Regions from separate parts of the Lysinibacillus sp. Bpr_S20 genome, predicted to be linked through region 1. Evidence: riboswitches for the same ligand, from Rfam matches in the RefSeq annotation. Region 1 holds a riboswitch; each other region holds the start of a gene.

Evidence for each region. Region 1 has a riboswitch for lysine ahead of MWJ95_RS19650 (cysteine hydrolase family protein). Riboswitches for the same ligand answer to the same signal wherever they lie in the genome.
Region 2: linked by a shared signal. The riboswitch ahead of MWJ95_RS24135 (amino acid permease) and the one ahead of MWJ95_RS19650 (cysteine hydrolase family protein) in region 1 are both predicted to bind lysine.
Region 3: linked by a shared signal. The riboswitch ahead of MWJ95_RS11985 (aspartate kinase) and the one ahead of MWJ95_RS19650 (cysteine hydrolase family protein) in region 1 are both predicted to bind lysine.
Region 4: linked by a shared signal. The riboswitch ahead of MWJ95_RS18935 (transporter substrate-binding domain-containing protein) and the one ahead of MWJ95_RS19650 (cysteine hydrolase family protein) in region 1 are both predicted to bind lysine.

Annotation. Positions count from the first base shown of each region.
Region 1 is NZ_JALNLQ010000010.1:5,873-13,542, forward strand. Features, by position in the region: gene MWJ95_RS19630 (IS30 family transposase) at 19-954, opposite strand; gene MWJ95_RS19635 (hypothetical protein) at 1,106-1,465, opposite strand; gene MWJ95_RS19640 (hypothetical protein) at 1,672-2,100, opposite strand; gene MWJ95_RS19645 (APC family permease) at 2,498-3,841, opposite strand; gene MWJ95_RS19650 (cysteine hydrolase family protein) at 3,855-4,571, opposite strand; lysine riboswitch at 4,725-4,909, opposite strand; gene MWJ95_RS19655 (hypothetical protein) at 5,313-5,711, opposite strand; gene MWJ95_RS19660 (helix-turn-helix transcriptional regulator) at 5,713-5,925, opposite strand; partial or broken gene MWJ95_RS19665 (alpha/beta fold hydrolase) at 6,180-7,077, shown strand; gene MWJ95_RS19670 (polysaccharide deacetylase family protein) at 7,590-7,670, opposite strand, start outside.
Region 2 is NZ_JALNLQ010000022.1:800-8,469, reverse strand. Features, by position in the region: gene MWJ95_RS24145 (nitric oxide synthase oxygenase) at 185-1,234, shown strand; gene MWJ95_RS24140 (CynX/NimT family MFS transporter) at 1,372-2,580, opposite strand; lysine riboswitch at 2,757-2,933, shown strand; gene MWJ95_RS24135 (amino acid permease) at 3,020-4,480, shown strand; gene MWJ95_RS24130 (response regulator transcription factor) at 4,709-5,401, shown strand; gene MWJ95_RS24125 (sensor histidine kinase) at 5,407-6,342, shown strand; gene MWJ95_RS24120 (ABC transporter ATP-binding protein) at 6,480-7,403, shown strand; gene MWJ95_RS24115 (ABC transporter permease) at 7,396-7,670, shown strand, end outside.
Region 3 is NZ_JALNLQ010000004.1:212,645-220,314, forward strand. Features, by position in the region: gene MWJ95_RS11970 (amino acid permease) at 1-787, shown strand, start outside; gene trxA (thioredoxin) at 912-1,223, shown strand; gene uvrC (excinuclease ABC subunit UvrC) at 1,499-3,286, shown strand; lysine riboswitch at 3,519-3,698, shown strand; gene MWJ95_RS11985 (aspartate kinase) at 4,038-5,264, shown strand; gene MWJ95_RS11990 (methyl-accepting chemotaxis protein) at 5,451-6,710, shown strand; gene MWJ95_RS11995 (YslB family protein) at 6,761-7,195, opposite strand; gene MWJ95_RS12000 (succinate dehydrogenase cytochrome b558 subunit) at 7,468-7,670, shown strand, end outside.
Region 4 is NZ_JALNLQ010000009.1:49,966-57,635, forward strand. Features, by position in the region: gene MWJ95_RS18925 (2-oxoglutarate dehydrogenase E1 component) at 1-665, shown strand, start outside; gene odhB (2-oxoglutarate dehydrogenase complex dihydrolipoyllysine-residue succinyltransferase) at 757-1,992, shown strand; lysine riboswitch at 2,995-3,181, shown strand; gene MWJ95_RS18935 (transporter substrate-binding domain-containing protein) at 3,298-4,164, shown strand; gene MWJ95_RS18940 (amino acid ABC transporter permease) at 4,301-5,026, shown strand; gene MWJ95_RS18945 (amino acid ABC transporter ATP-binding protein) at 5,039-5,770, shown strand; gene MWJ95_RS18950 (DUF6501 family protein) at 6,077-6,274, shown strand; gene MWJ95_RS18955 (toxic anion resistance protein) at 6,417-7,484, opposite strand; gene MWJ95_RS18960 (5-bromo-4-chloroindolyl phosphate hydrolysis family protein) at 7,481-7,670, opposite strand, start outside.

The sequences.
Region 1 (7,670 bases):
TTTTTATTTGATGATTTGTCAAATTAAGTGCAACAATTGCTCATTAAAAGCCTCGTTTGCAGTTTTCCAACCAAGACATTTTCTTGGTCGGTTATTGATATAGTTTAATGATTCTGTTAGTTCTTCTGGTGATACTTTTTCGAAATTGGTTTGCTTAGGGAAGGACTCGCGAAGTAATCCATTTCCATTTTCGTTACTTCCACGTTGCCAAGAAGAATAGGCATCTGCAAAATAAACATCATTTTTCAAGTCTTTTTCTAACACTTTATAGCAGCTAAATTCTTTACCTCGGTCTGTTGGGGCTGTTTTTATAGCGCCTTTTGGTAATTTAGTATGAAGTAGACGTACTGCTCTTTCCATTGATTGAGCTGAGCGATCTGGTATCAAAAAGCCAACATACCATCGTGTCATTCGCTCAATAAATGTTGCTACACAACCTTTTGCTTTCCCACGTCCAGATACAACTGTATCTAACTCCCAATGTCCAAAGGTTTCACGTTTACGTACTTCTTTTGGGCGTTTAGAAATTGGGGTACCAATGTTAAATCTTCCTCTTGTTTCGCGGGGCTTTTGGCGCTTTCCTTTTTGACGGAGAACGGTTATAGGCACTTCTAAAAAACCCTCGTAAATCCAGCGATAGATGGTTTTAAAACTTAGCTGTCCTTGATACAAGCGGCCGACAATTTGTTCAGGCGACCAAGTATCCCACAACTTTTCTTGAACAGCTTCTTTTACTTCGGGTGTACATTTTGACTTGGCACTACAGTTAGATTTATTTTGGTGGTAACGTACCTGCGCTTCGTCAGCCGTACTACCGGCGTGGCGTTTTATTTCTCTGGAAATCGTAGAAGGTTGACGATTTAAGAGTTTCGCTATTTTACGAATCGGATAATCAAGTTCTAGGTATGTTTCTATTTTTACACGTTCTGATATGGTAAGATGGGTATAGCTCATAACGATTCCTCCGTTTGAATGTTTGTGTGGTAACTACATTCTACACGAGGTCGTTATGGGCTTCCTTTATATTGACTTCTGGGTGTTGCACTTAATATTACAATCCGTCAATTTAAAAGATTTTTATTGACAATCTATTAGCTGGTTTAGTTTAAGAACCTTTTTTCTTCGCTAGCCTCTTTAGTGTTGTTCCAATTAACATAAAAAAAGGCCCTATTATCATGCCATAATGAAAGTTGGGATTAATTCCTAGGGGTGCAAATACCCCTAACATAATCAATACAAATCCAAAACTTGAAGTTATCTCTCCTATTGCGTTTTTATTAAACTTCTCTATACCAATGAGATCACTGATAAAGATTAAAAATACTCCAAGCAAATAACAAATCAAGAAAAATTTAAAGGAAAAATCCACAACAAAAATACTCAAAAGAGTTATGATTACGCCTAAAGAAACAAATTTAGTTCTTATAGATAAACTATTTATAAATTTTCTTTCTTCTTTGAGCAAATCCCCCACCTCACTAAATATTTTACCATAAAAATCCACATAAATTGTTAAACTATCCTGCGCCGTTAGTTGAATAAAAAAAGCACCCAAAGCGTCGTTTGAACATATCTTATTGTTTTCAATAATATGACCCTATTACTGAAAAAGGCACAATTTCAATTCAAGAATTGCGCCCTTTAACAGAAAGACGTTAGCATTCTGTCCTTTTATCCTTCACTAATGCTGTCGAGTGCTCCTTTTATTTCTTTCTCAAATGGTATACTTTCTGAATTTAAATTTTGTCCATGTAAATAAAAAATCAGTATATTTCTCTTTTTAAACATACTGAAAGACACCAAATTCATTGTCGCAGTCTTTTCAGCAAACTCCTTTGTACCCTTCTCGCGGTCGTTTTCTGTTGCAAATTCATAAATAAAAAGCTGTTTTTCACTTAACTTATATGCACCAGGATTCACATCTTTTAATTTCGAACCAAAGATGTTTTCTCTTGAAGATTCAGCTCCCACTAGTTTAACACCATTCTCTTGTAACACCCTAACAACTTCCTCTTCAGTAATATGCGAACTATCATTTACTTGTACGGATTGGCAGGATACCAAAAACAATAGTAAACATAAACTAACAATCTTCCGCAATTCAATCCCCTCATCCCGATATCATTCTAAGAAGGAGATAAAATCCTTCTGCCATAAAATGGCCCTTAAATACAAATAGACGCATTCCTTATTATAATGCGCCCGATTGACATCATATTTATCTATTCAAGCGAAGAATTATCTTCAAACAGTTTTTTACTTCAGCTAACGCCCTGTCGAGCCCAAATGTTTTTATTATATCTTTAACTTCTTATGGATTATTTTTTGGCTATCTCATCCGCCTCAAATCCTTCGATATACAGTACCAGCTATATTATCCTGAATATTTATAAGGAATTCCTGTATTAAAATAAATCAGCTACCTAACATCGATAAAAATTACCAACGTTAAATAACTGACTTATCTTAGAAATTTACGCTAAGCTCTTTCGGTATTTTATAAATCCGTAAAAGTTGGTGGTTTCTTTTTGAAGCCTTTCGTCGTAATGAAAACATAGATAAAACCAATTGCAAGCCAGATAAAGCCTACCTTCAATGTCATCGGTGATAAATTAATAAATAAGTAGAAACAAATACCAAATCCTAGTCCTGGAATTAATAAGTATCGAATTATTTTCATTTCTTTTTTACGGAAGAAGTAATACACAATCACTGACAAATTGACAAACATAAATCCTGTCAGGCCTCCAAAGTTCATTAATTCTGCTACAAAATTTATTGATAAAAACAGCGCTCCTAAAACACTAATCACACACAACAATAAAATATTGTATACTGGTGTTTGATATTTTGGATGTAAATGTGTGAAATACTTTTTCGAAAGTACCTCATCACGCCCCATACTAAACATTAAACGAGATGCACTGGCTTGTCCTGTTAAACCAGCTGTCACTGTCGATACAATAATCGCAACCGTATAAAGAGTTGCAAGAATTGCACCACCTGCTTTTTCCGCTACATCAAATAAAGCCGTATCAGCTGAACTAAAGTTTGTAACATCAGGCCATACGAGCTGAGCTACGTAAGCTTGCACAATAAAAATAAGTCCTCCGATTAAACAAGCTAAAATAGCTGCCTTCCAAATATCCTCTTTTGGATTAACTGCCTCTTCTGAAAGTGTTGTAATCGAATCGAACCCTAAAAATGAGAAGCAGGCCATTGCTGCACCAGAAATAATTGCAGACATAACGAATTTTTCATCGTTGAAAAACGGCACAACAGTAAAGAGCGACGTATCACTTTCCCCACCGACAATTGCCTTTACACATAAAATCACAAAAATAACGACTACAATTCCCATAAACATAACGAGGATTTGATTTGTTTTTGCTGCGATGCCAATACCTAGAATATTGACAGTAGTTATAATACCTGCAATTAATAACACCCATACCCAATACGGAACAGATGGCATTAATGCATTCGCATAGGAAGCACCTACCATGAATACAATGAGTGGCACTAAGACATAATCCATAAACATTGCCCAACCTGCAAAAAAACCTAAATGCGGATTGATGGCACGTTGGGTATATGTATATGTTGACCCCCCATTTGGAAAAACAGCAGCCATTCGACCGTAACTATATGCAGAAAACATCATTGCAACCATCGCAATCAAGTAGGCTAATGGCAACATCCCACCTGTAGACTCTGCTGCAAAGCCATAAATATAAGCTGGCGCAATCGGTGTCATAAAAGCAATACCATAAATGACTAAATCTTTTAATGTTAAAACACGCTTTAACTGTGGTGTATGATCATTTGGTGTTTGACTCATAGACCATTTCCTCTCACACTTTCGTAGGTTCGCGTTTTGATAGTTCTTCCGTTACTAACTCAATTACTTCATCTGTACTCATCACTTGGCAATAAATTTGATTCATAATCATAATTTCAGCATCATGAAGCTGTTGCGTTGCAGCTGTACATGCATCTTCAACTAAAATAACTTCAAAGCCTGCGTCAGCTAAGCTTCGAACTGTTGAAGCAACACATTGATCTGTGACAACACCTGTACAAACTACTGTTTCAATGCCCATATTACGCAGTAAAAATTCATAATTCGTACCACTTAATACGCTATCTGTCGTTTTATTTACAACAATTTCGTCATCAAGAGGCTTTAATTCATCCACCATCTCCGCTCCTGGGTCACCGATTGGCAATAAAATATTGTTCCATCCTGGCCGGCGTTGTACAGGAGAACGATCTCGTCCATCTTTATGATGGCAAGCAATGCGACCAAATGTTACTTCTAATTTATTAGTACGGAAAAAATCTAAAAGCTTTTTATTGTTCGGGATCGTTAAATTGTCGATACGATCAAAAAAGTATTCCCACTGATCAAACATGCCCTTTTCTCTTGCAATCTGCGCGTCTAATCCGTCTCGGCTAATAAACTGATGTTGCATGTCTACTATTAGTAATGCTGTTTTATCTGGGTTCACGTTTATTTTTTGACCGTCAGTCGGTAAAAATTCATAATATAATGTTGATGTATTCTCCATAATATCCCCTCCAAAATACCTCAAATTCCAAAATGTAAAGACAAATAAAAAACAGACTCTTCGTGCAAAAAGAATCTGTCTAACACAAAAATGACCTACTCATTTCTAGAAACTAAAATGAATCGACCATTTAAACTTCCCACCGTTTGTCTAAACAGAGATAGCACAACTTCATAAACACGTATGTTTACGAAGACAGTCCTGCAACTATTCGCTACAGACCCAGTATATGATGGCGAGAACTCATCACATACTTCGGCGACACTTCCTTCTATCTAACTTCCTCATCTTCTCGGACTCCATTAGGTACTGTTAATTGCCGCGCCTCTACCTCACTATCAGAAAAGTGAGGCTTATTTAAATATTTGAAATAATTATATTATTCCATTTTTTATATGTCAACTTTATAATCTACTATATTTTATAAGACTTACTGCACACAACCACAAAAAAATGACCATCAAACACTTTAAACAATAACTATTTACAATAATGAAGAGAGAGGTATACCCCCATGCAATTTTTTTAAAATTTTGTCCTATAGAAAAAATCATCTAACACATAGTAAAAAACTTCTCAGAAAAACAAGCTTCTAATTAAGTAGTCTATTAATACACAAAAAATGCCTTACTTATATTACCAGCTATAAGTAAGGCACCTCTAAAATTATATTCAGTTTTATTCATATATTAAACAGTAATAAAAGGTCTCAGCAGCCGCACAACCACCTTCTGTTCATTCTTAATCCTCAGATTCTACTCGATTATTTAAGTAATCTCGTATTATCCATTTTAAGAGCAAACTAATTAAGATAAGATACCCAACCAACTTCGGATACGTAATGGAAATCATAGAATTTTGTATTAATAACGTGCCTAAAAGTAAAACGAGAATGGTAAACCAATATATGAGATTTCCTGCAAATAAGGCATTATCTCGCGTACGTTGGTCATGCTGAAGATTGATTTTATTCCATTTCCCTTTTCTATGAACGTCAAGACCAAATGTAATCAGGTGAATTGTTGCTAAAATAGCAATGATCAATGTTAACTTAGAATGTGAAATGAAGAAATAGCTAATAAACAAATACAATGGAATCCCTATACGCAAAATAAAGTTTGTTCGATACGATACATTCATTTTATTCTTCTCCTTCAATCCAAAATAATTTTTCAAGTGGGCATTCTAAAACAGTTGCTAATTTAATAGCAGTACCAATAGATGGTTCATATCGTTGTTTTTCAATCGCTATAATCGTTTGTCTTGTAACAGAGATACCTTCAGCTAATTGGTCCTGTGTTAAGCCTTTTTCTTTCCTAAATTCTTTGACTGAATTTCGCACCCCATGCTTCATGAATTACATCCTTCCTAAAATGTAATGTATACATTACATAATATAATATTAAAAAATCTAAAATGTAATGTCAACATTACATTTTGAGTTTCCTCAATATTGTGCAGCAATCGGTCCATATTATTGAATAACATTTTTTTGGAAGGCTACCAAACAACGCTCTTGGAATATTAATTCTCCTATTGAGCAATCCAAAAGAGTATAATAGTATTTGTTAGAAAATTCAAACTTTTGATAAATAGGATGTGTTAAAGATGTGGGAACAAAAATTAATTGAAACACCAAGAGGAACTTTCGAATATTTTGTAAAGGGAAGCGGCGAGCCACTTGCCATTACACATTTTTACATGGCTTTTAATGAAAAAGGCAATTGGTTTGCTAATCCGTTCACAGAGTATTACCAAGTCTTTTTAATATTGGTTTGCTAATCCGTTCACAGAGTATTACCAAGTCTTTTTAATTAATGTCCGGGGAGCAGGTAATTCAGCTGTAGTTGAAGCAGATGAGCAAATGAATTTAGAAGAAATTATTTTAGATTTAGAAGCAATTCGTGAAGCTTTACATATTCCTAAATGGGCTTTTGCAGGTCATTCAACAGGTGGCATGCTCGCCTTGCAATATGCTGTATTAAAACAACAATCTCTAACAAAATGTATCTGTGGTTGCAGTGCAGCAAGTAAAGCTTACGCAAGTCATCCAAATAGCATTTACTGTCCTGAAAATAAAAATTTCAGTCGTATTATCGAAATTATGGAAAGTTTAAATAACAGCAAAACGCCTCAGGAAAAACGAAAAGAACTAGATTTTGAATGGGCACTTATGTCATTTACCAGCAAAGAAAAATTAAAACATGCTCTGACAATACCGACTAGTGGACGTACTGTTGGTCGCACACTAGATTACTTTAGAAAAGTTGCAGTAAAGTCATTAGATTTGCGTAAAGAACTACCGACAATTCATATAGATACATATGTATTTGGAGGGAAATATGACGCGCAATGTCCGGTTGAATTTAGTTACGAAATTGTTGACCTTATTCCTACGTCTGAATTAACTATCTTTGAACAATCGAATCACTATCCATTTGTTGAAGAAGAGAAAGTATTTATGGATTTTGTTAAAGAGACTACCAAGACACTCAAGCATATATAATATATAAATTAAACGTTTCCAAATAAAAGTTAGGGAATCCCCTTCATTCAATTGAGTAAGGAATGCTCTATAAACCGAACAGGAACTTATTACATATACAGAAAAGCCTCCAGTTCCTTCAGCTTCCGTGTCGTCATGGACACCCTTGCTCTTGGCTAACCTCTTCGTCTGTCTTCAAGGTTCTGAATATACAAGTCAGGCGCACAAATACAAATATGCGTACAGTGCCGTACTGAACTCATTTTTAACAAGCTACCTAATAAAATAATCGTTTCTAACTTCTAAGGGTCCCTTCAAAATGGATTGGTAGGTGAGGGATAAATGCCTGTAAAATCCGGCTTGTTGAAAATAAAGGCTGTTTTCTCAAAGATTGTTTCTGTAAAACATAAAGACAACTAACCGGATGAAGAAGAGAAATTTCCTGGGAGAAGGATGCATCCATTTAAAGCAGAAAACGGCAGTAACAAAAAAAGAGTTAATCCAACGAAGATAGGAAATTAACTCTTTTTTTACTATAAATCTTGAAGTTCATTAACAGTGACAAATTTATAACCCTTATTTGAAAGTTCCTGTAGTATACCTTCAATTGTTTG
Region 2 (7,670 bases), on a different contig from region 1:
ATTTTTATAATGTCTACTCAAAATGGGAACCCTAATCCATAAATAAATTTAGAAAAATAAAAGAGATGATATTAAATATTGAACAAAGTATTTCATATATAAAAGATGTATGTTTTCTAGCAGATATTTTCGTGGTGAATATAGTTCTATTCCTCTAATATGAGGGTAGATGGAGGAATTCGATATGAATTTACATGAAGTACAGCAGTTTTTAGAACTTTATCAAGTAGAACAAAATAAGTCGAAAACATGGCTAGAAAATAAATTACAGCAAATTAAAACAGCAGGCGAATATATACCGACAACAGAAGAATTAATCTTTGGTGCACGAGTGGCTTGGCGCAATAGTAATAAGTGTATTGGTCGATTGTTTTGGCAATCGCTACATGTTGTAGATGCCCGTGATATTTCAAATGAAGAGGGTATCTTCACTGCTTTGCTTGAGCATATTAAGTATGCAACTAATGGTGGGAAAATTCGCCCAACAATAACGGTTTTTGCACCAGGGCGAGTTCGTATATGGAATCATCAGCTAATTCGTTATGCTGGCTATGAAACGGAGTCTGGGATCGTTGGTGATCCGCATTCAGTTGACTTTACAAAAGTATGTGAATCACTTGGCTGGCAAGGTGAAAGAACAGCCTTTGATATCCTTCCGCTTATTGTACAGGTGGATGGAAAGGAGCCACAGGTGTTTATAATTCCTGATGAATATATACTCGAGGTACCAATTCGTCATCCAGGATCTCCTCAAATAGAGAAGTTAGGATTGAAATGGTATGCAGTGCCGATTATTTCAAGCATGCGCTTCCAAATGGCAAGTATTGATTTTGAGGCCGCCCCATTTAATGGTTGGTATATGGGTACAGAAATTGGGGCACGTAATTTAGCGGATCAAGAACGTTATAATATGCTTCCTGCTATTGCAGAAATTTTCAATCTCGATACAACTAGACAGGCTTCTCTATGGCGTGATCGTGCATTAGTTGAGCTGAATATTGCAGTTCTACATTCCTTTAAAGAGGACGGTGTCAGCATTGTAGATCATCATACAGCTGCACAGCAATTTAAATTGTTCGAGGAAACAGAAGCAGCAATAGATCGTAAAGTTACAGGCAATTGGACGTGGTTGATCCCACCTCTTTCACCAGCTACAACGCATATTTTCCATAAGCCTTATGTTAATGTTTATAATACACCGAACTATTTTTATCAGAAACCAATGTATGAATAGAACTGTTTTATTTATATACTGAATGTTGTCTTTCGCAAATAAAAAAAAGCACTGGTTTGTTTAAAACTAGTGCTTTTTAACTTCTTTCAGAGGATATCCGAGCACCCGCTGAAAGAAGTTAAAGCCTCCGGCGGATATTAATTCACATATTCATTTTTAGAAGCTCTAAATGAACATATGAAGAGTATTAATACTACGATGACAAATAACCAACCCGCGGTATTCCAGCCGCCGAATAAATCATGCAAATAACCAAATAAGATTGGACCGATTGCGGCTAATAAATACCCTAATGATTGGGCAAACCCTGATAAATCAGCTGCCTCAAAAGCTGTACGGGTACGTAGTGTAAAGAACATCATTGCTAAAGCGAATGAAGCCCCTCCAGCTAAGCCTAGTAGCACCATCCACAGTACAGCGAGGCTCTTCCATTCCATCACTACTCCGATAAAGCCAACTAAGTAAAATACAGTAAACATTAATACGAGAGGTCGTTGAGATGTCATTTTACTAGCGATAATAGGCACCACTAAAGCCATTGGGACTTGTGAAAATTGCATGATGGAAAACATCCACCCTGCACGATCTGCAGCTAATCCTTGTGATATATATATTTCAGGAATCCAAGCGGCGGTTGTGTAGAATAATAATGATTGAAACCCCATAGCGCCCGTTACTGCCCAAGTAACAGGAGATTTCCATAATGGTGTACGTTCTTTCGTTGTTTTAACAGTCGGTTCAGGCTTATTAAATTTCAACTGCGGAATCCAAATTAAAATGGTTAACACGACAAGAACAAGTGCGATTGCCAGCGCTCCTTGCCAGCCAAGTGATGAACTGGCAACAGGATAGCTAATGCCAGCACCGAGTCCAGCTGTTAAATTCATCGACATTGTGAAAAATGCCATAAGTAAACCTACGTGATAGGGAAACTTTAATTTAAGTAATCCCGGAATTAGTACATTACCGAATGAAATGGCTATGCCGATTAACATAGTACCGACTATGAGTAAACTAGTTGTGCCAAGGGAGCGTAGTACAATTCCTAACGCTAAAAGAATAGTTGATAAAAATAATGTTATTTCTAGCCCCAATTTACGTGCGACAATTGGTGCGAATGGAGAAATGATTGCAAATGCTAGTAGTGGGATCGTTGTTAGAAAGCCCGCTAGTATATTAGATATGCCGAGATCTTCACGGATAAAGGAAATAATAGGTCCAACCACTGTTAGCGGCATCCGTAATGTCGAAGCAATACAAATTACGCCGATAACTAGTAATAAGGTTGTACCTTTCCAGTTAATTTTCCTGCTTGAATAAGTATCGGTATGTTCATGTGTAGTCAAGTAAATCCCCCCCTGTTAGAACAATTTTGATTGAATTACTATACTACTTTATCACACTAATCAAAATAGTGGAAAATTCACAAAATACCGAACATTGTTCGAGTTATTGAAATGGCATAGGTCGTATGTTAAACTAAAACCCATCATAAATTTAATATTTATATACCTCATGTTTATAGTGAGGTAGAGGTCGCGGTATTTAAGAGTATGCTAATGGAAATGACAAGCATTAGAGATATTAGTTGAAAGGAAATACTGCCGAAGTGTGAGGGGACTTGAAAACCTCATGCTGGGGCTGTCTCCGAAAGGAACAGAACTGTCACGTTTGAACAACGTGTTGAGCTATCATTTTGAAAGAACAGAGGATTTACTTAGCCATCACAGTAATGTTCATGTGATGGCATTTTTTTGCCTCTTATAAAAGGAAGGAAGCTATAACGTGAGTGAGATAAAAGTCAATCAGCTCGGTCATAAAGCGCCGAAGTTGAAAAAAGAATTAAAAAGCCGTCATATTACAATGATTTCATTAGGCGGTACAATCGGTACAGGATTGTTTTTAGCTAGTGGAGGTGCCATTGCGCAAGCAGGTCCTGGAGGTGCACTACTCGCCTACGCATTAATCGGTATCATGGTGTATTTTTTAATGACGAGCTTAGGAGAAATGGCAGCCTATATGCCATCATCGGGTTCATTTAGTACGTATGCTACCAAATTTGTAGACCCAGCTCTAGGCTTTGCACTTGGTTGGAACTACTGGTACAACTGGGCAATAACAATTGCGGCAGAGATTTCTGCTGTGTCATTAATTATGAAATATTGGTTCCCAGATAGCTCATCAGCACTTTGGACTGTTTTATTTATTGCGGTCGTTTTAACGTTTAATCTATTATCGGTAAAAAGCTATGGTGAAAGTGAATATTGGTTTTCCATGATAAAGGTTGTAACTGTCATTATCTTTATAATCATTAGTTTCTTAATGATTTTTGGTATTTTAGGAGGAAAAGCTCCTGTAGGCTTTACGAATTTCTTTATCAGTGATGGACCATTCCACGGTGGCTTCCTTGCTACATTTGGTATTTTCTTAGCTGCGGGATTCTCGTTCCAAGGAACAGAGCTACTTGGAATAACAGCAGGCGAGACAGATGACCCTGGAAAAAATATTCCGAAAGCAGTTAAGTCGGTTTTCTGGCGCATTCTTTTATTTTATATTTTAGCGATTGGTGCAATTGGCATGCTGATTCCATTTACAGACGCACGTTTGTTATCTGAAGATATTGCTGTGTCACCATTTACACTGGTGTTCGACCGTTTAGGAATTGCCTTTGCTGCTTCATTGATGAATGCTATCATTCTAACAGCGATGCTATCAGCAGGGAATTCAGGGCTTTATGCATCGTCACGTATGCTTTGGCAATTAGCGGTAGATGGACATGCACCGAAATTTTTCACTAAACTAAGTCGTCGAGGTATTCCAATTTATGCATTATTGGCGACTTTAGCAGTAGGCTGCCTAGCATTTTTAGCTTCATTCTTTGGTGATGGTGTGGTCTATATGTGGCTTCTAAATGCTTCCGGGATGTCTGGCTTTATTGCCTGGCTAGGAATAGCATTTAGCCATTACCGTTTCCGTCGAGCGTTCGATGTACAGGGCTTAGATCCGAAATTGTTGCCGTATAAAGCAAAGCTATTTCCATTCGGTCCGCTGTTTGCCTTTACGGTTTGTATGATTGTTGTTATTGGACAAAACTACAATGCCTTTATGGGTAATACAATAGACTGGTACGGAGTCCTTGTCTCGTATATCGGTATTCCACTGTTCTTGCTGTTATGGCTTAGCTATAAAATTAAGCATAGAACAAAAATGATTCCACTAGAGCAATGTGATTTAAAAGTCGAATAATTAATAAAAAAGCTGTCCTGTGAGTTATAAAAATGCTCGCAGGACAGTTTTTTTAGGTATGAAATATAGAAACCTCAGAAATTTGTATAGATAAAATTTATTTATTCAGATTTAAACGGAGGGTTTCTAGTTTCCAAAATTTTTGCCTACTTTTGGTGGTAAGTCCGGATGTGGTAGACTGTTGTATAAATGGCAATCAATAGATATGTTGGAAAGAGGTGCGTGAAGGTGCAAAAGCATATTTTATTAGTAGAAGATGACCAAGCCATTCGTGAAATGGTAGAAAGCTATTTAACGATGGAGGGGTTCCTTGTTACCTCTGCCGTAAATGGAGAAGAAGCACTACAAAATTGTTTAAACAATCCCTTCGATTTAGTAATTTTGGATATTATGATACCGAAACTTAATGGATTAGAAGTTTTAAAGATTGTACGAGAGCAAGCATCACTTCCGATTATCATTATGTCAGCTAAGGATAGTGATGTCGATAAAGCGTTAGGCCTAGGGTTGGGGGCAGATGATTATATTGCCAAGCCATTTTCGATGCTGGAATTTTCGGCGCGTGTCAAAGCCGCAATTAGAAGAGCTACAAAATACGCCAATCAAGAAGAGGATAAGAAAGATATAGTAGAGGTAGACAACTTATTGATTGACCTTGTTAATTTTTCGGTAGAGAAGAATGGACAAATGCTAAAGCTAACGTCGAAGGAATTTGCCATCTTAAAATTATTTGTAACAAATCGTAATCGTGTTTTTACAAAGCAGCAGATTTATCAATTGATTTGGAATGATGCTTACTATGGGGATGAAAACATTATTAATGTACATATAAGAAGATTACGTGAAAAAATTGAAGACGATCCATCCAATCCGCAATATATTAAAACGCTTTGGGGCATCGGCTATAAATTTGAAGGGTAAACGCTATGATTATATTTTTATTACTGATAATGGTGTTACTCGTAGGAATTATTATTTTTCAGGTGAGAGCAAAAAGGCAACAGGACGCTACGATTCAATACATGCATCAAAAACTGCAAGTAATCATTGATGAACAATCGAACGAAAAGATTTTAGTGTCGACGGTCAATCAGGAATTGCAGCAGCTACTTATTGTGATGAATGCGTTGTTAGATCACAATCAAAAAGTGCGGGCAACACATCGAAAAATGGAAAGCTCCATGAAAAAAATGCTGGCCAATATTTCGCATGATCTTAAAACGCCTTTAACAGTTGTACTAGGTTATTCGGAAATGCTGCAGCTTAATCAGTCACTTAGTGATGAAGAGCGGCAAAGGTTACTCATTGGTGTTCATTCTAAAACATTGGAAGTATTAAAAATAATTCATACATTTTTTGACCTGGCAAAATTGGAGGCAGGAGATACAGATTATCCAATGACGAAAATTAATGTAGGTGAAATTTGCCGAAAAAATATTTTATCATTTTACGATATGGTCACGTCTATGGGATTAGAGATTGATATAGAAATACCAGAAATGTCCATGTATGCCCTTGGTAATGAAGAAGCGTTAGATAGGGTACTGAATAATTTATTGTCAAATGCTATTGCCTACGGTGCTGCAGGAAACATCATTGGGCTCACGGTAAGAAATGATGATACTACTATTTTTATTGATGTTTGGGATCGTGGTAAGGGGATTGACGAATATCATATTGATAATGTTTTTGAAAGATTGTATACGCTTGAGGATTCTAGAAATAAATCCTTTCAAGGGAGCGGTCTTGGCTTAACGATTACAAAACGTCTTGTAGAATTAATGGAGGGCTCTATCCAGCTTTCTAGTATCCCATATGAGAAGACTATTTTTACAGTTTCTTTAAAACGAATGACATACTGAGCAGCCGCGCTTGTAGAGCAATTTTATGGCTTTACAAGCTTTTCTTCTGCACTTAAGAAATTTGTAAGAATCAAGTAATAAATTAGAGAGCTTCATTTTTTATAATAAGGATAGCTAAATTTAAGGGAGAGATCTACATGACATATATTGTGAAAACAAATCAGCTTACAAAGGTGTTTGAGGGAAAAGAAGTCGTTTCTGCTGTGACTATGCATGTGAAAAAGGGAGAGATTTACGGGTTTTTAGGTCCTAATGGTGCCGGAAAAACGACAGTCATGAAAATGTTAACAAACCTTACGAAGCCAACGAGTGGAGATATTGAAATCTTTGGTGAAAAATTAATGGACCGCTCATACGATGTGCTAAAAAGGATGGGAACGATTATCGAATACCCGATTTTTTATGAAGATTTAACAGCAAAGGAAACATTAGAATTACATTGCGAATATATGGGCTATTATGACAAGAAAGAGATAACCCATGTTCTAGATTTAGTAAAGTTAACAAATACAGAGAATAAGCGTGTGAAAGACTTTTCTCTTGGAATGAAACAACGATTGGGTATTGCACGTGCAATTATTACGAAGCCGGAATTACTTATTTTAGACGAACCGATTAATGGACTAGACCCAGTTGGCATTAAAGAGCTTCGAGAGCTATTTAAGATGCTTTGTAAAGAGTATGGAATTACGATTATTATCTCTAGTCACATTTTGGGTGAAATTGAACAATTGGCAGATACAGTTGGGGTTATTAAAGATGGAAGATTAATTAAGGAAGTATCAATGGACGCTGTCAACCGTAGTCAAGCAGATTATATTGAAGTGATTGTTAATGATGCGAAAATGGCTGCCTTTATTATAGAAAGTAAATTGAACATTACTAACTTCAAACTAATGGATGATTATTGTATTCGAATTTATGAATCAACGGCTTCCCAAAAGGTGCTATCTAAAACATTGATTGAGCATGATATTGAAATTGAGGGCATTAGCAAAAAAACAAGCTCATTAGAGGATTATTTCTTGAAGTTAATCAATGGAGGTGTAGCTAGTGCTTAATTTAATGCGGCTAGAAATGAAAAAATACCATATTGGTTCATATATAAAAAAAGCCGTTTTAGCAAATTTTATAATACTAGGTGTTATATTTCTGCTTATCTTTATTACTAAAGTAGAAGGGGATCAAGATCTCAGAAATTATCAGGCGGCATTTGGCTTTATAGATTCAGGTGTAAGAGCAGTATTTATTATTTTTGCTAGTGTGTTAATCGCTAAATTCATTATTGGAGAATTCAAATATAGAACCATCACTGTAGCATTTATGTA
Region 3 (7,670 bases), on a different contig from region 1:
TGGTTTCTTCCCGAATGGATCAATGGGGTTGATTGCTGCAATGCTTGTAGTTATTTACTCTTATGGAGGCACTGAAATTATTGGTATTACATTAGCTGAAACGAAAAATCCTGAGAAAGTAGTGCCAAAAGCTGTTCGCAGTACATTAGTACGAATTGTGACTTTTTATTTAGTGCCTTTCTTTATTATCGTCAGCTTGATTCCTTGGAATGAAGTAAATGGGGTGCCGGAAAGTCCGTTTGTAATGGTTTTTAAAATGGTTGGGATTCCTGGCGCTGATCATATTATGAATGCTGTTGTTTTACTTGCCATTATTTCATCAATGAACTCAGGACTATACGGTTCATCCCGCGTTTTGTATACACAAGCTGTGGACGGTCGTGTTCCTAAAATCTTTGCCCATTTATCGAAAAGAAAAGTTCCGGTATATGCCATATTAATGTGTACTTTAGCTTTATATATGGCCGTAATATTTTCTTTATTTGCAGGAAGTAAAACCTTTGATTTCCTAATGGGCTCACTTGGTTATACCGTGTTATTTATTTGGTTAATTATCGCGATTGCGCATCTGAAATCGCGTAAAAAACAGCCGGAAAAAACAAGTACCTATGCAGTAAAATGGTACCCTTATACGACTTGGATAGCTATTATTGCGTTAAGTGCCATACTGATTGGGATAATTTTTACAACATCTATTATCGTAACAGGTATTACACTAGCCATTTATCTCTTTATTACGTTAACTTATGTCTATAAAGGTCGTTCTCAAGAAAATGAAGCTAAATAATAAAACAACTTGTTGCCTTTTTCGACCTTATTTTTCATAAATTTTGCATACTAGGCAGATTGTTCGCTCAACAGAATTTATCCATGCTATACTACAAGCATAGTAAGTTTAAGGAGGATTTCAAATGGCAATTGTACATGCAACAGATGCAACTTTCCAAGACGATATTAAAGAAGGGTTAGTACTAGTTGACTTTTGGGCAGCTTGGTGCGGACCTTGTAAAATGATTGGACCAGTTCTTGAAGAAATGGATGCTGCTGGTAGCGCAGCTAAAATTGTAAAAGTAGATGTAGATAACAACCAAGGTACTGCAGCGCAATACCAAATTATGTCTATTCCATCATTACTATTATTTAAAGATGGTGAATTAGTAGACAAAACTGTTGGTTTCCAACCAAAAGAAGCGTTAGAAGCATTTATCGCAAAACATGCTTAACTTCTTTCAATAGAAGTCTCCCACCTCTACATATGGTGAGATGAATGCGAATTTAAGTTACTTTTCAGGGGTCCAAAAACTCGCTGAAAGAAGTTAAAGCCTCCGGCGGATGTCACAGAATCGGAAAGGAGTGCTTTGTTTAGCATAAAGCCGATTCCGGACGCAATTATGCCGAGGCATAATTGATTCTGTAAGAAAAAAAGAGTCAAGCCATCAATATGATGTGCTTGGCTTTTTTTCGTTATATAATAAAAGAAAAAGGAGGCAGGTAGGCGATGAATGATTTAATGAAACGAAAGCTTGAAATTTTACCAGATCAGCCTGGCTGCTATTTGATGAAAGATCGACAAGGAACAATTATTTATGTCGGGAAAGCAAAAGTGCTGAAAAATCGAGTACGCTCTTATTTTACGGGTACGCATGAAGGGAAAACACAGAGACTTGTAGGCGAAATTGAAGATTTTGAGTACATTGTGACATCCTCCAATATTGAAGCTTTAATTTTAGAGCTTAATCTAATAAAACTACATGATCCGAAGTACAATATTATGCTGACGGATGATAAAACGTATCCGTATTTAAAAATTACAAATGAAAAACACCCACGACTTATTACAACACGAAAAGTGAAAAAGGATAAGGCAAAATATTTTGGCCCGTATCCAAACGCGTATGCAGCAAGTGAGACGAAAAAGTTGCTAGATCGTTTATATCCTCTACGAAAATGTGTACAACTTCCTTCAAAGGTTTGTTTGTATTATCACATGGGGCAATGTCTAGCTCCTTGTGTGAAAGAGATTGATGTTGAAACTTACAACGATATGATTGAGGATATGACAAAATTTTTAAATGGTGGGGTTGAGGAAGTTAAAAAAGAGCTAGAGGTAAAAATGCTAGCGGCCGCGGAAAACTTAGAGTTTGAGCGTGCAAAGGAATTTCGTGATCAAATTGCATATATCGATACGGTCATGCAAAAGCAAAAAATCGTATCAAGTGATACAACTAACCGCGATGTATTTGGCTATGCAGTCGAGAAGGGCTGGATGTGTGTTCAAGTTTTCTTTGTCCGTCAAGGAAAGCTCATTGAGCGAGATGTCTCGATTTTCCCGATTTATCAAGAGGCAGAAGAGGAGTTTTTAACGTTCGTTGGACGATTTTATGACAAGCTTGAGCACATTAAGCCTAAAGAAATCTTTATCCCACAATCTATTGATGCGGAGATTTTAACGGAACTATTAGAAGTGAAAGTACTGACACCAAAACGTGGGCAAAAAAAAGAGCTAGTTGAATTAGCAACAAAAAATGCTGAAATTGCTGTAGCAGCGAAGTTCCAGCTTATTGAACGTCAGGAAGAACGGACAATAGGAGCATGTGAGGCGCTCGGTGAAGCTATGGGTATTTCTGCGCCTTTACGGATTGAAGCTTTCGATAACAGTCATATGCATGGGACAGATGCTGTTTCTGCAATGGTTGTATTTATTGATGGAAAACCTGCTAAGAAGGAGTATCGAAAATATAAAACACGCACAGCTGCCAAGCACGATGATTATGGGGCAATGCAGGAAGTTATCCGTCGTCGTTACACACGCGTATTAAAGGAAGGTCTACCTTTACCAGATTTAGTACTAATTGATGGTGGGAAGGGGCAAATGGAGGTCGCGCGTGAAGTATTAGAAGATGAGCTCGGTCTTGTCATTCCAATTGCCGGATTAGCAAAAGATGACAAGCATAATACGTCACAGCTCCTTTTTGGTGATCCACCTGAAGTAATTGCGTTAAAGCGCACAAGCGATGGATTCTATTTACTACAACGAATTCAGGATGAAGTACACCGCTTTGCGATCACCTTCTTACGACAGCAACACGAAAAGCATGCTATACAGTCTGTCCTTGATCAGATAGAGGGCGTTGGTCCAAAGCGAAAACAGCAATTGCTCAAGCATTTTGGCTCTGTCAAAAAAATACGTGAGGCAAGCATACAGGCATTAGAAGAAGCAGGGATACCTACTAATCTAGCTAACAATATCTATGCTTACTTTCATTCAGCAGATAGTTCTTTGTAGCAAAAATGAAGCTGTAGCTACAAAGAATTACTGAAATAAAGCAAAGCGATAGTGTCAATTACGCGAAGGAAAAAATTTCAATAAGAGACATTGTCAAAGGATTAGACATATGCTAAGGTTGTATATAACATTGATTTAGCAATGTTATATACAACACCTTAGTTTTTTAGTTACTTCTATATATAAAATGGGAATTTTTCCACTAAGGTTCAATTAAATACGTTCACTATTTAGTGATGATAGAGGTGCAAGGTTCAAGAGTAGTGCATTAGAGGACGGACAAGTCCATTGAAAATGTATAAAAGGGGAGCTTGCCGAAGTAGAGCATCGTTGTTTCCGATGCTGTGCTGGTTTTACATTTAAGAGATGTAAGACTGTCGATTCTAAACCGTTTCGGAGGGCTATCACACATGCGCAAGTTACTTTTATTGTACATGTTATAAGCAGCTTTCACGTTATGTGAGGGTTGCTTTTTTTAGTTTTCTAGAGACAACTTTTCGTACTGTTAAGGAATGATGCCGGAAGATTTCCCTTATTATCAAGGCACTATATTGGGCTTATAGAAGTAGCGTCAATGCCAAAGATCCATACTAAAATCTGTTCTTGATAATAAGGGACGGAAGTATTAGGAACTGAGAAATGTGAGTGCTCATGATGCTTTGCTTTTACAGTGCTATTTTTGTGAAGATCCGCAAAGGTCTAGCTACTTTAAACGCAATGAAATGATGGATGACAAAGGAGAATGATACAGATGGTGAGAATTGTGATGAAATTTGGAGGTGCGGCATTCGCTTCAACAGAGCACATTCAAAATGTTGTGAAAAAGGCGATTGCAGAAAAGGAAAAAGGTTTCGATGTTGTCGTTGTTACGTCAACAATGAGGAGTGTGGCTGAAGAAATAGCGAAAATGGTCCGTAATCTATCGGACAATGCTTCTAAACGTGAACTAGACGCACTATTTTCAACAAGCGCTCAATTGGCAAGTTCGTTAGTGGCACTTGCTTTGCAGGAAGAAGGATATAATGCAGTGTCATTAACAGGCTGGCAGGCTGGTATTCAAACCGATGCTCTGTATGGTCATGCACGTATTGATGAGATTGATGTTAGTCGACTAGAAGAGCATTTTGCACAGGGACAAATCGTCATCGTAGCTGGGGAACAGGGGATCGATAATTTACGGAATATTACGACGCTTGGTAAAGGTGGAGCGGAAACGGCGGCTATAGCGATAGCAGCAAAATTGAAGGCAGAGCGCGTAGATATTTACACGAATGTGGACGGAGTCTATACTGCTGATCCAAGTCATGTCGCTGGGGCGCAAAAGTTAAAAGAAATTTCCTATGATGAGATGCTGGAGCTTTCAAACTTAGGGTCACAAATTATGCACCCACGAGCTGTAGAGTTAGCAAAGAAGTTTCAAATCCCAGTTATCATTCGGGCGAGCGAGAGAGATACAGTAGGTACTTTATTGAAGGAGGAAGTTGAAATGGAGAAAAATTTAATGGTACGTGGTGTTGCCTATGAGTCAGACGTTATTCGCTTAACGGTTGGTTATGATGCTTATTCCAATGCTTCGTTAGCAGATATGTTCACAAAACTTGCTGAAAATCACATAAATGTTGATATAATCGTACAAGCAATAATTGATGGCTTAAAGCCGACTGTATCATTTACGATTTTGAAAGAGGAGTTTGCAGAAGCTTTACGTGTCCTAGAAGATAGCAAATTATCGCTAGGGTTCAGTTTTGCTGATTTTGAAATCGGTTTGGCAAAAGTCTCTATTATTGGTTCGGGGATGGCATCTAATCCAGGGGTGGCTGCGCGCATGTTTGATCGTCTACGTCGAGAAAATATCCCTGTAAAAATGGTAAGTACATCGGAAATAAAAGTGTCTGTAGTTGTACCCCAGGACGACATGATTCGTGCAGCAAATGCATTACATGATGAATTTAACCTCTTTCAGGAGATGCTTTTGTAGCGAATTTCAACCAATGTTTTATGTACCGAAAGCCCCACCACTATGGCGTTTTACATAATATTGAAGAGGGTGTGTCAGTAAATGGCACATTCTTTTTTTGTTCACATCAAATTTACTATTTTATGCAATTCTATTGTTATATAATAAAATGTGACATGTTTTACCAAGGGGAAGGTGGGAGTTTGTATGGTATTATTCGGTTTATTTCAAAAGTCAGTGGATGAAAGCGTTGAAACAAACAATGATTTAGAAATACAAATATTAAAAAAGCGAATTCTAGAATTGGAACTTGAACAGGAAAGTATTGATGTGAAAAATGCGATTTTAGACTTTGTTCTAGCACATATGGAGTTAATTAATTTTCAAACGGCTTTAAAGGTTCAGAATGTTTCAATGAGTGTAGGGGAAATTTCAGCAATGAGTGAAGAAATGTCGTCAAATACAGAAGAGATGCTTTCGTCTGAGCAAAATGTAAATGCAAACATTCAAGAAATAAAACAGCATTCGTTATTACTTGTAGAAGAAATGGAATCGTCCATTACTAAAGGTGAAATGGTTCAGGAGTTGCTGACTAAAGGAACTCATTCAACAGAGCAGTTGTATGATGAAATGACCAAAATGGATGATATCGGTAAAAGTGTAACTGGGATTGCTGATCAAACACAACTTCTATCGTTAAATGCATCTATTGAAGCCGCACGTGCTGGTGAACATGGTAAGGGCTTTAATGTTGTCGCGATGGAGGTAGGAAAGTTAGCAAGCAGCTCGAAAGGTTCATTGCATGAAATGACGAAGATTAGGTCAGTCATTGATAAGAAACTACATAATACAATAACCAATATCAAACAAGTCGAACATTATTTAACTGACTTTTTAAGTATTATGAAGGACAATATTGCTAACTTGACTGTCACAAGTCAAAATATTGAGGAAGCTGCAGATGGCATCCATCAAATAACAGCCGCATCAGAAGAAAATGTAATTGCTGTAGGCCGATTAGCGGAAACAACGACGGAATTATTACATACTAGTGATTTCTCAGAAATCATACAAAATCAAGTATCTGAAATGTTAAGAGCTATTGCACCAACAATCCGAAAGCCTTCAGAGCAAACGGTAGTTAGCCAATTGGCAGCAAGGTTAATGGATCATGCTAGCTTTTTACGTAATGCTATTCAAAAGGCTGGTCATAAAGAAACAATAAAAACGCATCATCAGTGTCTATTTGGGAAATGGTATTATGGTCATTTTGAGGAATTTCAACATTTACCGGAATATCGGCATATAGAGCAACCTCATGAATTAGTACACATGGCCGCACAAAAATTAGTGAATGAACTATCAATCATTAACTTAGAGGAAATGATTCAACACTCGTTAAATATTTTAGAAGCATTTATTTCGTTAATAGATGTGCTTTTAAAAGAAAGACATGCACAACTATGAATAGAAAAAAGGATTGTCATCCACGATTTGGAATGACAATCCTTTTTGTTTTATTCTGCGGGAACGGTGTTCATGATTCGTTCTTTGACGTCCCATTTTACTGTAAACATAACGTTTTGGTGCTTTTCACGTTTTTCATCATAGCATTCTGTTAAATAACCTTTTGCTTGCTGGATTTGTTCAGCTATAAATCCTGCTTCAAGTCTAAAACTACGAAGACCGATTTGTAACAGGTCTGGATCATTTGTTAGCTGGAATATACGTCCATCCTTCGATTCTTTGATGAGCTCTAAATTACCCCAACAGGCATCTGCGAAAAATGCGATAAGCTCTTCTTGATTTTTACAAGGGAACTTCCGAGCAAGGTCTTTTCCTGCCCAATAAAGGACATCTCCTTCATGCTTACCAAGAATGGAAGATAAAATATAATCGCGAATTATCTCATAGCCAAATGCTGAGATTGTAGGAGATGAAGTGTTTAACATTGAAATCCTTCTTTCTTAGAATTTTCTTGAAATTTGACACTGATAAAGTAAAGATAGATTTTTCGAGAAAAAACGACGCGTCATGTACTAGAATGTTACTTTAATAAGGAATATGAAAAACTCTAAGTTGCCTTGACGCTCGTAGATCTTGAGAGTACAATAAACATGTCATAATATTGTACCATGATGAAATACACAGTCAATGAAGTATCAGTTACAAAATGATGACTTCTTTTGTTGTGCTATTTTAAGTACTAAGGGGGGTAACAGTCTTGTCGAAAGATCGAGAGTTTTTATGGCGTCGCTTACATTCTCTACTTGGTATCATTCCAGTAGGTCTGTTTTTAACGATGCACCTGTTAATTAACTTTACAGCAACAGGCGGAGCAGAAAATTATAACGCAGCTACCGCAAATATGGAAAAGATTCCATTCCTTATCCTAGTTGAATGGATTGTCATCTATATTCCATTAAT
Region 4 (7,670 bases), on a different contig from region 1:
GCTATGAAGGTCAAGGACCAGAACACTCTTCAAGCCGTATGGAACGTTACTTACAAATGTCAGCTGAAAATAACTGGTTCGTAGCGAACTGCTCAAACGCAGGTAACTACTACCACTTATTACGTCGTCAAGCAGCATTATTAGGAACTGAAGGTGTTCGTCCACTTGTAGTGGTTTCACCTAAGTACTTACTTCGTCACCCATTAGCTGCAGCGAACGCTGAACAATTGGCAAATGGCTCATTCCAAGAAGTAATTGAGCAACCAGGTCTAGGTTCGAAACCAGAAGCTGTAGAACGTATTGTATTAGGTACAGGTAAAGTAATGATCGACATTGCAGACCGCATTAAAGACGGTGAAGGCTTCGATCACTTACACATTATTCGTGTAGAACAACTTTACCCATTCCCAAAAGAGCAAGTTGCTGATATCATTGCTAAGTATCCTAATGTAAAAGAAATCGTTTGGGTACAAGAAGAACCTAAAAACCAAGGTTCTTGGAATTATGCATTAGAAACATTACACGAACTTTCAGAAGGTAAAAAACTACGTTATGTAGGTCGACCTGCAATGAGTTCGACTTCTGAAGGTGATGCAGATTCTCATAAAGCAGCTCAAGCAGCACTTGTAGAAGAAGCAGTTGCTGAGCCTTTAAAAGTTAAATAATCACATATTAATTAATGAGAGCCGGGCTACTTGCTAAGGCGGTAGCCCTTCTAATGTGCACAATGCACGTTTATTAAAGGAGGAAATGAAAGTGGCTGAAATTAAAGTCCCTGAATTAGCAGAATCGATTACAGAAGGTAGTATCGCACAGTGGGTAAAAAAAGTGGGCGATCGCGTTGAAAAAGGTGAATTCATCGTTGAACTTGAAACAGATAAAGTAAACGCTGAAATCATTTCTGAAGAAGCGGGAGTTTTAACTCAAATTTTAGCTGAAGAAGGCGATACTGTACTAGTAGGTCAAGTAATCGCAGTTGTAGAAGCTGGCGAAGGCGCAGCACCTGCTCCGGCAGCTCCAGTTGAGGCAGCACCAGTTCCAGCAGCACCACAAGCGGCACCTGCACCTGTTGCAGCAGCACCAGTTGTAGAAGAAACTACTGGTGAGCGTGTAATCGCATCTCCAGCAGCTCGTAAACTTGCTCGTGAAAAAGGTATTGACCTTGCTGCTGTATCTCCAGTAGATCCACAAGGCCGCGTTCGTGTACAAGACGTAGCAGCTCATGGTACAGCTCCAGTTGCAGCACCACAAGCAGCTCCAGCAGCACCGAAAGCAGTTGCAGCAGTTGATGAATCACGTGTGACAGTTGAAAAAATGAGCCGTCGCCGTCAAACAATTGCAAAACGCTTACTTGAAGTAAAACAATCTACAGCAATGTTAACAACATTTAACGAAGTAGATATGACAAACGTAATGGCTTTACGTTCTCGTAAAAAAGACCAATTCTTCGAGTCAACTGGCTCAAAACTTGGTTTCATGTCATTCTTCACAAAAGCTGTAGTTGCAGCACTTAAAAAATACCCATATGTTAACGCACAAATCGTGGGTGATGAAATTCACTTAAACAACTTCTTTGATATCGGTGTAGCTGTATCAACAGAAGAAGGTTTAGTAGTACCAGTTGTACGTGATGCTGACCGTAAAAACTTTGCAGAAATTGAAGATTCAATTGCAGACCTAGCGAAAAAAGCACGCGATAAAAAATTAGGTTTAGCAGATCTTTCAGGTGGCTCATTCACAATTACAAATGGTGGGGTATTCGGTTCATTAATGTCTACACCTATCATGAATGGTACACAAGCTGCTATCCTTGGTATGCACACTATCAAAAAACGTCCAGTTGAAGTGAATGGTGAAGTAGAAATTCGCCCAATGATGTACTTAGCACTTTCTTATGACCACCGTATTATCGATGGTAAAGATTCTGTAGGCTTCCTTAAAACTGTTAAAGAATTACTTGAAAACCCAGAAGATTTATTATTAAATTCTTAATTCCTGGGCTTATAAAAACCTTGCGAACATTGTTTCGCAGGGTTTTTTATCTTTTTATGGATCAATTTATAAAGAAGTGATGGATAAAAGAACCGAAGCGACGGAAACAGCACTTAGAACGAAGGAAAGAAGAGTCAAAGTGACGGATAAAACAATCGAAGCGACGGAAAGATTGACCGGAACGACGGAACGGACACAAAGCGACGGAAACAGCAGCAAGAACGACGGAAAAAAGAGTTAAAGCGACGGATAGAACAGCCGAAGCGACGGAAAGATTGGCCGGAACGACGAACAGGCACGAAGCGATGAAAAGAAAAGTCAAAGCGACGGATAAAACAGCCGAAGTGACGGAAAGATTGGCCGGAACGACGGAACTGATACGAAGCGACGGAAACAGCAGTAAGAACGACGGAAAGAAGAGCCAAAGCGATGGATAAAACAGCCGAAGCGACGGAAAGATTGGCCGGAACGAGGAACTGATACGAAGCAACGGAAACAGCACTTAGAACGACGGAAAGAAGAGTCAAAGTGACGGATAAAACAATCGAAGCGACGGAAAGATTGACCGGAACGATGGAACGGACACAAAGCGACAGAAACAGCAGCAAGAACGACGGAAAAAAGAGTTAAAGCGACGGATAGAACAGCCGAAGCGACGGAAAGATTGGCCGGAACGACGAACAGGCACGAAGCGACGGAAAGATTGATCGGAACGACGGAAAGAAAAGTCAAAGCGACGGATAAAACAGCCGAAGTGACGGAAAGATTGGCCGGAACGACTTGAACAGGCACGAAGCGACGACATACGCTTTTATTGAAATCTCATGGCTAAGCGGAGTCATCATTTTCAACATTGTAAGAGTGTATATTTGGCTATAAAATAGATAAAAAACCCTAATATTGTAATTAGTCTGAAAAGTAATAAAATTATCTTGACGAATAAGTTACTTTTATAGTAGTATCTTAATATCAATTAAATAAACAAACCTCACATTTATCCTATTGTGAGGTAGAGGCGCGGTATTTATTAGTTCATTGTTGAGTACAAGCAAGCGAAGACGCAATGAAGAAGGAACTATCGCCGAAGTATAAAAGGAGCTCGTACTTTTATGCTGGGTCTGCAGTGAATAAGTGCAGGACTGTCCTAGTGAATTATTTTCCAGGTTTACTAGGTTGTGCTATCTCGGAATGATGGAATTATAGTGAGGATTTGGGCAACTGTTAAAAAAAGTAAGACCTAAGTTCAGTACTTAGGTCTTTTTTTGTACAGTTGTCTTATTTTTTTATAGAAAAGGGGAATATTTGATGAAAAGAAAATTGTTAGTATTTATGTTGGCCGTAATGACCGCAATTTTGCTCGCAGCTTGTGGTACGAGTGACAAGAAGGATACGACATCATCTAGTAAAGGCACTGCAAGTACTGATACAAAAGAGGGTGGCGTTCAATTCCGTATTGGGATGGAAGCAGGTTATGCTCCGTTTAACTGGACGCAGCAAGATGATGCAAATGGCGCAGTAAAAATTGCCGATAATGCAGAATATGCAGGTGGCTATGATGTACAAATGGCCAAAAAAATAGCGGAGGGCTTAGGAAAAGAATTAGTGATCGTAAAATTAGAATGGGATGGTTTAGTACCAGCTCTACAATCAAATAAAATCGATGCAATCATTGCTGGTATGTCACCTACCGATAAGCGTAAGCAAACAATCGACTTCACAGAAAACTACTATACATCTGATTTTGTCATGGTTATTAAAAAAGGAAGCAAATATGAAAAAGCAACATCCATCCAAGATTTCTCTGGAGCTAAAATCACATCACAATTAAATACTTCTAACTACACAGTTATTGATCAAATCAAAGGTGTAAAAAAACAAACTGCAATGGATAACTTCCCAGCTATGCGTGTAGCTTTAGAAGCTGGAAAAATTGACGGCTATGTAGCAGAACGTCCAGAAGGTATTTCGGCTGCTGCTGCAAATGATAAATTTACGTATGTAAAGTTTGAAAAAGGCTTCAAGACAGATATTTCAAATACATCAATCGCAGTTGGTGTACGCAAAGGTGATGCAGATCTTGAAAAAATCAATGACATCTTAAAAGGTATTTCAGAAGATGAGCGCCAAAAAATTATGGAAGAAGCCATTAACCAACAACCAGCAGCTCAATAACATAAACTTACATGCACGGGCTATTTGCTAGTCCGTGCAATCACAAAATCTCTCAAAATATTTAATAATGTCTTAGCTAAAAGTTTCATAAGATACTGTAACAAACAAGCAACACGACGTGGTTAGGAGGAACATCATGAGTCTTGAATGGATTATTTCTATTGTTGAGAACAACTGGCAAATGTTTTTACGAGGTACTTATTATACATTACTTATTTCAATTAGTAGTACAATTATTGGTGCACTTATCGGATTTTTCATTGGAATTATGCATACCATCAAAGTTCGTAAAAAGGGTGTAAAATTTTATTGCTTAAAACTCATTAATTTTATACTTACTTGCTATGTCGAATTCTTCCGTGGTACACCAATGATTGTACAAGCAATGGTTGTATTTTTCGGATTAGATATAGCATTTGGTATTGATATGCATTTTATTACAGCAGGTATTTTAGTGGTTTCACTCAATACGGGTGCTTATATGGCAGAAATCGTGCGTGGCGGTATTGTTTCCATTGATCAAGGGCAGTACGAGGCTGCATCGGCCATTGGTATGAATCATGTTCAAATCATGCTACATGTTGTTTTACCACAAGTTGCCCGAAATATATTGCCGGCAACAGGTAACCAATTAATTATGAACATTAAAGATACAGCCGTTTTAAACGTTATTGGAGTTACAGAATTATTTTTCCAAACAAAGTCAATTGCAGGGAATAACTTTCGTTATTTTGAATCCTTCTTTATAGCTTGTGTTCTTTATTTCATCATGACATTCACAGCATCAAGAATTTTACTGTATATTGAAAAACGACTGGATGGACCAGATGCCTATCAAAAAGAACAGAGAGAAGCAATATAGGGGGACGAGTAAATGACAGTTATTAAAATAGAGCACTTAAGTAAATCATTTGGTCGTAACGAAGTGTTAAAGGATGTAAATTTTCAAGTAGAAAAAGGCGAGGTTGTGTGCTTGATCGGTTCTTCAGGATCTGGTAAATCAACATTATTACGCTGCATTAATTTACTGGAAACCCCAAGTGGCGGCCAAATTATATATAAAGGTGAAAACATTTTAGATGAAAAGCATAATATCCAGGAATATCGTACACATTTAGGTATGGTATTTCAACAATTTAACTTATTCAACAATCATAATGTGCTTAAAAATTGCACAGTTGGTCAAATGAAAGTTTTAAAGCGTTCGAAGGTTGAAGCAGAGGAAGTTGCTTTAAAATATTTGCAAATTGTAGGTATGGATCAATACGTTAGTGCAAAGCCACGACAACTTTCTGGTGGTCAAAAACAGCGGGTAGCGATTGCGCGAGCATTGTCCATGAGCCCGGAAGTCATGCTGTTTGATGAACCGACGTCAGCCCTTGATCCAGAAATGGTAGGTGAAGTGTTGAAAGTAATGCGTCAGCTAGCTGATGCCGGGAATACAATGTTAATTGTTACACATGAAATGGAATTTGCTAAAGAAGTAGCAGATCGTGTCGTCTTTATGGATAAAGGTGTTATTGTAGAGGAAGGGTCACCTGCACAGGTTTTAATCAACCCTCAACATGAACGGACAAAAGAATTTTTAAAACGAACATTAAAATAACTTGCAACTAGCAATCAAAAAAAGTGAGTCCAAATTAATGGGCTCACTTATTTTCTAGAATTCCATTCTGCGTATAAAATAAAGCAAATTGCAAAGGCAACGGCCAGTATAAAAAACCATTGCGGTACACCACCAAAGCTCATATATTAACACCTCTAGTAATTTTTTATGAAGGATATGGGTATAAAACGGATAGTTCTGGAGAAAATATGGTCTTCTATGGTTTTTTTCTCCACAAGCGTACAAAAATATTATAAAATAAGTTGTAGACATTACATAGTGCTAGTAAAGAGAGGTAGAGAGATTATGTTACATTTAAAATGGAAAGATGCACCGACAGTACGCACAGTTACTTGCAAGCATACAAATGCATCAAAATATTTAGTTTCAAACGTATTAACAGTAGGGAAACAATATGATGTAAAAAATGAAACAGAAGAATTCATTTTTATTATCGATAACACTGGTAATATTGGTGGTTACTATAAAGATTATTTCGAATGAAAAAGCTGTCATGAAGATAAACAATACGTCCCGGTGTTGAATAGTACTGGCACAATTAATTCATTCCTTTAGTCGATATGAATAAAAATAAAGGGTGGTTCAGATGATTTCTGAGCCACCCTTAATTGTTGGAAAAACAGAATCATGATCGCTTTGTATTCTTTAATTCAGCTACTTCTTGCAGATGCTGTTTTTCTTGTTCGGTAGCTGTATGAAGAGCAAAGACGTCTTTAATTGCTGTTTTAAGCTCATGCTGTGTTTCTCTAAATTTTGATACTTGTTGTTCAAAGGAAGGGCTTGTGAAACGATCGTTTGTACGAGATAATCGTTCTTCAAGTTGCGCGTAGTGATGATCCATGTGCATAGATAACATCATAGCTAATTGATTTTTCCAAAGTGGAATAAGGGTGACGATAGAAAATTCAATTTTTTCAGCTAGTGTTTGGTTGGACTGCTGAATCATGCGTATTTGTGGCGCGGTTTGTAAGGCAACCTGTTGCGATACTTGTAAGTCATAAATACGTTGATCTAGACGTTCAATTTGAGCGGCAAAGTCATTAAGCTGTTGGATAGCTAGTGGCTGTTTGTTTGCCTGTACATGCATCACTTTTTCAGGAAGCTCCACCTCAATAGCTTGTTGCTTCTTCATTTGACCTGCTGCAATGGCAGTCGCTAACTCTTCAAAAAATCCTCTATTATGTCCATAAAGTCCTTCTAGCATTTCTATATCTTTTATCATTTGCAGCTGGGCACGTTCAAGCTGAACACCAATTCGCTCTACTTGGATACTAATACGTTCAAACTCCGTTAATGTTTGCTTCACAGTAGGTTCAATTTTTCCAAACATTTTTTTTAAAAAGGACTGTTTTTTTGGCTCTAATGCGTTAGGATCTACACGATCTAACGTTTGCATTAAAGAGTCTAGCATTTGACCGATTTTTGAGACGTCTTTCTGTTTTACTTGTGCAAGCATTCGATCGGCAAATTGAGATACTGATCGTTGTGAATCTTGCCCTAAAGACAGGATTGACTCGAAGTTTGTCAGGTCGAGCTGACTGGCAAATAGAAGTGCACGACTTTGTGCAAGAGGCGATAGCGTTTCATACGTCGCCATCGCCTCATTATTTGTAGTTGTTTCTAAATAAGATTGCACAAGGGGGGAAACACCTTGTAGTGTATTTAATTGAAATGCGTGTTCATTTGCTGTCACTTATCATCGCCTCGCCATTCCAATCGTTTTTTTCGTCTACTATTGGAGCGATTCGCAAATTCGATTTCCATTTGAAGATGGTCGATATCGTTGGAAAGCGCATCCTTTAAATCAACCTGAATCGTATCATTTAAATCAGTAAGTGTTTCTCGTGTCTGTGATAATGTAATTTGAATTTCCTTATCC